DNA from 2 places in the Streptosporangium sp. NBC_01755 genome. Region 1 is predicted to be linked to the other one. Evidence: riboswitches for the same ligand, from Rfam matches in the RefSeq annotation. Region 1 holds a riboswitch; the other holds the start of a gene.

Evidence for each region. Region 1 has a riboswitch for glycine ahead of gcvT (glycine cleavage system aminomethyltransferase GcvT). Riboswitches for the same ligand answer to the same signal wherever they lie in the genome.
Region 2: it holds a riboswitch for glycine, as region 1 does, so the genes downstream of both, gcvP (aminomethyl-transferring glycine dehydrogenase) here and gcvT (glycine cleavage system aminomethyltransferase GcvT) in region 1, are expected to answer to the same signal.

Annotation. Positions count from the first base shown of each region.
Region 1 is NZ_CP109131.1:5,199,913-5,203,308, forward strand. It holds gene OG884_RS24790 (L-serine ammonia-lyase) at 1-382, opposite strand, end outside; gene gcvH (glycine cleavage system protein GcvH) at 453-842, opposite strand; gene gcvT (glycine cleavage system aminomethyltransferase GcvT) at 839-1,930, opposite strand; glycine riboswitch at 1,971-2,055, opposite strand; glycine riboswitch at 2,058-2,156, opposite strand; gene OG884_RS24805 (gamma-glutamyl-gamma-aminobutyrate hydrolase family protein) at 2,235-2,930, opposite strand; gene OG884_RS24810 (3-oxoacyl-ACP reductase) at 3,050-3,396, opposite strand, start outside.
Region 2 is NZ_CP109131.1:7,202,543-7,205,938, forward strand. It holds gene ftsR (transcriptional regulator FtsR) at 1-93, shown strand, start outside; gene OG884_RS33260 (bifunctional nuclease family protein) at 173-643, shown strand; gene OG884_RS33265 (MerR family transcriptional regulator) at 788-1,408, shown strand; glycine riboswitch at 1,424-1,515, shown strand; gene gcvP (aminomethyl-transferring glycine dehydrogenase) at 1,696-3,396, shown strand, end outside.

The DNA of each region.
Region 1 (3,396 bases):
TGCCGTTGGGGTGGCCGGGGAGCGAGATCTTGCGTTCGAAGACGAGGTCCTCGCCGACGACGAAGGGGATCTCGTGGGAGCCGTACAGGGAGATGGTGCCGGACTCGCGCATGGCGGCCAGCCGCTCGTCGACCGTGTCGACGTCGACCAGCTCGGGTTTCTCGCCGGACAGGCCGAGCAGCACCGCCTTGTCGCTGCCGTGGCCCTTGCCGGTCAGCCCAAGCGAGCCGTACAGGATGGCGCTCACCCGGACGGTCTTCTCCAGCAGCCCGTCCTGGTGCAGGCCCCGGGCGAACTTGTGGGCGGCGGCCATCGGGCCGCCGGTGTGCGAGCTGGACGGGCCGATTCCGATCTTGAAGAGATCGAAGACACTGATCGTCATCTGAATCCTTCCAGCGTGGACGGTCACGCGTGCCCGGGGACGCGCGTGACCGTGACGCGAGGCGTCGAACTTATGACTCACCCGAGGTGAGCGCGGTGTACTCCTCCGGCGACAGCAGGTCGTCGGCGGAGCCCTCAAGACGTACCCGGAACAGCCAGCCGTCACCGTATGAGTCGCTGTTGACCAGCGAGGGGTCGTCCACGACCGCCTGGTTGACCTCCACGACCTCGCCGGTGACCGGCGCGAAGATGTCACTGACCGACTTGGTCGACTCGACCTCGCCGATGGCGTCACCGGTGGCGATCGACGCGCCGACCTCGGGTACCTGCACGTAGACCACGTCGCCCAGCGCTTCGGCGGCGTAGGCGGTGATGCCCACGGTGAGGGTCAGGCCGTCGTCGACGCCGCCGATCCACTCGTGTTCCTTGGTGTAGTGCAGATTCTCGGGAATGCTGCTCATTTTTTCCTCCTGTAGAAAGGCAGTTCGACGACCTCGACCGGCTCGCGGCTGCCCCGGATGTCGACGGCCAGTCCTGACGACAGGCCGCTGTCCACGTAGGCCATGGCGATGGGCCTGCCCAGTGTCTGGGAGGGCGCCCCGCTGGTGACCTCCCCGACGACCGTGCCGTCACCGGCGACCACCACCGGATACCCGTGCCGGGGCACCCTGCGGCCGCGTCCGACCAGGCCGACCAGACGACGGGCCGGCGGGACGTCCCTGAACGGTTCGAGGGCGGCCCGGCCGACGAAGTCGCCCGGCTTGTCAAACCTCACCACACGGCCGAGCCCGGCGTCGAACGGAGTGAGGTCCGCCGAGAGCTCGTTGCCGTAGAGCGGCATGCCCGCCTCCAGGCGGAGGGTGTCGCGCGCGGACAGACCTGCGGGGATCAGCCCATGCGGTGCGCCCGCCTCGATGAGGGCGGACCAGAGGGACTCCGCCGCCGAGGCCGCGACGAACAGCTCGAAGCCGTCCTCGCCGGTGTATCCGGTGCGGGCGACGAGGGCCTCGTGTCCGGCCACGACGGCGGGCAGGCCCGCGTAGTACCCGAGCCCGTCCAGGTCGGCGTCGGTGAGGGCGCTCAGGATCTCCACCGAGCGCGGTCCCTGGACCGCGACCAGCGCGTACTCCTCGGAGCGGTCCTGCACCGCGGCGTCGAAGTCCTTGGCGCGCTCGATCAGCTCGGCGGCCACCCGGGGGTAGTTGGAGGCGTTGGCGACGACCATGAACTCTTCGGGGGCCAGCCGGTAGACGATCAGGTCGTCCAGCACGCCGCCCCCGGCGTCGACGATCATCGTGTAGCGGGCGCGGCCGGGTGCCAGCGCGGAGAGGTGGCCGACCAGCGCGTAGTCGAGGGCCTCGGCGGCCTGCGGGCCGGTCACGAGGATCTCCCCCATGTGGGAGAGGTCGAACAGGCCCGCCGCCTGGCGGACCGCGTTGTGCTCGGCGGACTCGCTGCCGTAGCGGAGCGGCATCAGCCAGCCCGCGAAGTCGGTCAGCGTCGCGCCGAGGGACTCGTGCACGCCGCGCAGCGGCGTAGGTCGGGACATGTTCGCACCTCAGACAAGGGACAGATGAGATCATCCTCCCCCTCTGTCATTGGTGCCTGAGAGTTTCATCCGGGTTTTACCGGACTTTCACCTTCGGCGAGGTCGTGGGACCTGCTTTCCAGAGGCACCTACCCGCACGGTCCTTTGCCTTGAGAGGTTCGCGGGGAGGGCTTGCTCCTTCAGGGGTCCTGGCCTGGATGTCAGGACACTCTCCCGCGCGGGGTTCATCGGTGTCGCTGGCCAGCCTAACCGCCCGCACCGGCCGAGCGAAATCCCCAGGCGCGCACCGGCCTTCACGAATCACTCAGCGGCGGGCGTGCCGGACCAGTGCCTCGAACAGGGCCGACTCGTCGTCGGTCTCCGGGTGCCACTGGACGGCGAGGGCGAACGGATGATCCTCCACCTCCACGGCCTCCACCGTGCCGTCCTCGGCGTGGCCGGTCACGATCAGGCCATCAGCGAGCAGGTCAACGGCCTGATGGTGGTAGTGGGCCACGTCCACGGTCTCGGTTCCGAAGACCTTCGAGGTCAGGCTGCCGGGGGCGAGCCGCACCGGCATCCTGCCGTAGCCGCCGGGGGCCGGGGCGTGCCCCTGGTGGCCCACCACGTCGGGCAGGTGCTGGTGGAGGCCGCCGCCAAGGGCGACGTTCAGGATCTGCATGCCCCTGCAGATGCCGAGGAAGGGCAGGTCCCGCTCCAGCGCCGCCCGGACCAGTCCCAGTTCGGCGTCGTCGCGGAACGGCCGGACGTAGCCGGTCCGCTCGTGCGGCTCCTGCCCGTACCGTTCCGGGCCGACGTCCCCGCCGCCGGCCAGGATCAGCCCGTCCAGGCGGTTCACGAGCGCCGCGGGGTCACCCGCGGGCGGCAGGATCACCGGCTGCCCGCCCGCGCGGGCCACGTGGTCGACGTAGTCGTACGGCAGGAGCGCGGTGTTCGTCTCCCAGACCGTGAACCTCGCGGGCTCGACGTAGCAGGTGATGCCGATGACGGGACGGGACATGGTCTCCTTCTCGCGCGGACGCCGGGATGTGGGGTGACACCCCACGTCCCGGCACGTTATCGGGGCCGAGGTATGGCCTGGGCAAAACCGGCCGGGGAACGGTCAGAGTCGGGGAACGCTCAGAGCGGCGTGACATAGGCGCCCGAGATGCCGCCGTCCACCAGGAACTCCGAGCCGGTGATGAAGCTCGCGTCGTCCGAGGCGAGGAACGCCACCGCGGCGGCGATCTCGGTCGCCTCGGCGAAGCGGCCGATCGGGATGTGCACCAGGCGGCGCCGAGCCCGCTCGGGGTCCTTGGCGAACAGCTCCTGCAGCAGCGGGGTGTTGACCGGGCCGGGGCAGAGCGCGTTGACCCGGATGCCCTCGCGGGCGAACTGCACGCCCAGCTCGCGCGACATCGCCAGCACCCCGCCCTTGGAGGCGGTGTAGGAGATCTGGCTGGTCGCCGAGCCCATCACCGCCACGA
Region 2 (3,396 bases), 2.0 Mb from region 1:
GCAGACGAGACGGCGAGGGAGATTTCCGGCCTGATGCTGGAATTGCACGCCTCACTGTTGCGTTCCGGAGTCCGTGGGGCACTGGGCCGGTGAGAGCCTGACCAGGCACTCGTACCTCTACGGGTGTTACGTTGAACAAACCGGTCGGAATCCAGCGAAGACGGAGCAGCCCGTGTTGCAGATGGAGGTCGTGGGCGTTCGAGTTGAGATGCCCTCCAACCAGCCGATCGTCTTGTTGAAAGAGACGCATGGGGAGCGTTACCTACCTATCTGGATCGGCATGACGGAAGCCACGGCGATCGCCATGGCCCAGGCCGAGGAACCACCACCTCGGCCACTCACCCATGACCTGTTCCGGGACGTGCTCGAAGGACTCGGAGTCAGGTTGAGCACTGTCAACATCGTCGCTTTACGCGATGGCATCTTCTTCGCGGATCTCGTGTTCTCGAACGGGGTCGAGGTGAGCGCGCGGCCTTCCGACTCGATCGCCTTGGCACTTCGTACCGGCGCACGTATCTTCGCGAGTGAGGATGTGGTCCGGGAGGCGGGGGTCATCATCCCCGACGACCAGGAGGACGAGGTGGAGAAGTTCAGGGAGTTCCTTGACACGATCACGCCCGAGGACTTCGGCCGCGCGGGGTAGGAATTTCGGTGCATTTACGCTTCACGACGCGCCGGGTGGGGTCGTTGACTGGACTTGGCCCCAGTCCTACGGTGCAAGTGAAACCCGCGGTCATGCGTAAACCCCCAGATCAGGCCGTGGGATGAGAGAAAGCCGGAGGTCCGCGTGGCGGTCAGCAGCGGCGAGGGTAGAAACGCCGACCAGGATGACCCGGAACGGCGCCAGTCGGCACGTCAGCGCGCGGGTGAAGAGGGTCTGCTGTTCGACGGGCAACCGGTGAAAGTGCCCGCCGACATCGGCTACAGGGGGCCGACGGCCTGTTCGGCGGCCGGAATCACCTACCGGCAACTCGACTACTGGGCGCGCACCGGCCTGGTCGAACCCACCGTGAGAGCGGCCCACGGCTCCGGTTCCCAGCGGCTGTACGGCTTCCGTGACATTCTGGTCCTCAAGGTTGTCAAGCGCCTTCTCGACACCGGCGTCTCCCTTCAGCAGATCCGCATCGCCGTGCAGCACCTGCGGGAGCGGGGTGTCAACGATCTGGCCCAGATCACCCTGATGAGCGACGGGGTGAGCGTCTACGAGTGCACCTCGCCCGACGAGGTCATCGATCTGCTCCAGGGTGGCCAGGGAGTCTTCGGTATCGCGCTGGGACGGGTGTGGCAGGAGGTGGAGGGCTCTCTTGCGGATCTTCCCGGCGAACGCGCGGAGTTGGGCGGGGGCCCTTTAGACGATCATCAGGCCGATGAGTTGGCCCGCCGTCGCCGAGTACGACGAACCGGGTAAACTCGGACTCGCCACTGACCCTGTGCGGGAGAGACCCCGGCACGATCGGGGCGCCGAAGGAGCAACCTCCCCGGAATCTCTCAGGCACCCTGTACCGCACGGACGAGGCAACTCTGGAAAGCAGGCGCGCCCGCCAGGTGCGTCTCACCGACGGTGCAAGCCTCCCGGCAAGGGCAGGTGAAGCTCTCAGGTCGCGACCACGTGATGACAGTCGTGATGACAGAGGGGGAGACCCGGCATACGCCCGCGCCCAGCGCCGGTCTCCACCCCGCCCTGAGAGGCTTCCCATGACCGATCTGCCATCGCTCAGCGAGCTCGTCCCCCCGCCGTTCGCGACCCGTCACATCGGACCCGACGACGCCGGCCAGACCCGCATGCTGGAGGCGGTCGGATTCGCCTCCGTCGCCGATCTGGTCGCGGTGGCCGTGCCCGAGGCGATCCGCTCCTTCACCCGGCTGGGCCTGCCCCCGGCGGCGGGGGAGTCCGAGGCTCTCGCCGAGCTGCGGGTCCTCGCCGGGCGCAACACCGTCCTCACCTCGATGATCGGCCTGGGCTACCACGACACGATCACCCCGGGTGTCATCCGCCGCAACCTCCTGGAGAACCCGGGCTGGTACACCGCGTACACGCCCTACCAGCCGGAGATCTCCCAGGGCCGGCTGGAGGCCCTGATCAACTTCCAGACCGTCGTCTCCGACCTGACCGCCCTCGACGTCGCGGGGGCCTCCCTGCTGGACGAGGCCACCGCCGCGGCCGAGGCGATGACCCTGGCCCGCCGCGCGGGCCGCACCCCGTCGAAGGTGTTCGTGGTCGACGCCGACGCGCTGCCGCAGACCAAGGCGGTGCTGCGCACCCGTGCCGAGCCGCTCGGCATAGAGCTGGTCGAGAGCGACTTCACCGGGGGGCTCCCCGAGTGCTTCGGAGTGCTCGTGCAGTACCCCGGCGCCAGCGGCAGGGTCCGCGACTTCCGCGCCATCGCCGACGCCGCCCACGCACGAGGTGCCCAGGTGGTCGCCGCCGCCGACCTGCTCGCCCTCACCCTCCTGGCCGCGCCGGGCGAGCTCGGCGCCGACATCGCGGTCGGCTCCTCGCAGCGCTTCGGCGTCCCCCTCGGCTTCGGCGGCCCCCACGCCGCCTACATGGCGGTCCGCGAAGGTCTCCAGCGCCAGCTGCCCGGCCGCCTGGTCGGCGTCTCCCAGGACGTCGAGGGGCGTCCCGCCTACCGGCTCGCGCTCCAGACCCGCGAGCAGCACATCCGTCGCGAGAAGGCCACCAGCAACATCTGCACCGCGCAGGTGCTGCTCGCCGTGATCGCCGGCATGTACGCCGTCTACCACGGCCCCGAGGGCCTGCGCAGGATCGGCCGCCGCATCCACCGGTACGCCGTCGTGCTCGCCGAGGGCCTGCGCCAGGGCGGCGTCGAGGTGGTACACGACACCTTCTTCGACACCGTGCTCGCCCACGTGCCCGGGCGTGCCGCCGAGGTCGTCGCCGCGGCCCGGGAGAACGGGGTCAACCTGCGCCTGGTCGACGCCGACCACGTGGGCGTCACCTGCGACGAGAGGACCGAGGTCCTCCACCTGGAGCAGGTCCTGGCCGCCTTCGAGGTCAGCGGCACGGTGCTGGCAGACCTGGACGCCGCCGCGCACGACGCGCTGCCCGGCGCGCTGGCGCGCGTCAGCGACTACCTCACCCACCCGGTCTTCCACAGCCACCGCTCCGAGACGGCCATGCTGCGCTACCTGCGCAGGCTCCAGGACAAGGACATCGCGCTGGACCGCTCGATGATCCCGCTGGGCTCCTGCACCATGAAGCTCAACGCGACCACCGAGATGGAGCCGATCACCTGGCCGGAGTTCGCCGGGCTGCACCCGTACGCGCCCGAGGACCAGGCCGCGGGCTACGTCGAGCTGATCGGGGAACTGGAGCGCTGGCTGGCCGAGGTCACCGGTTACGACGCCGTGTCGATCCAGCCGAACGCCGGCTCC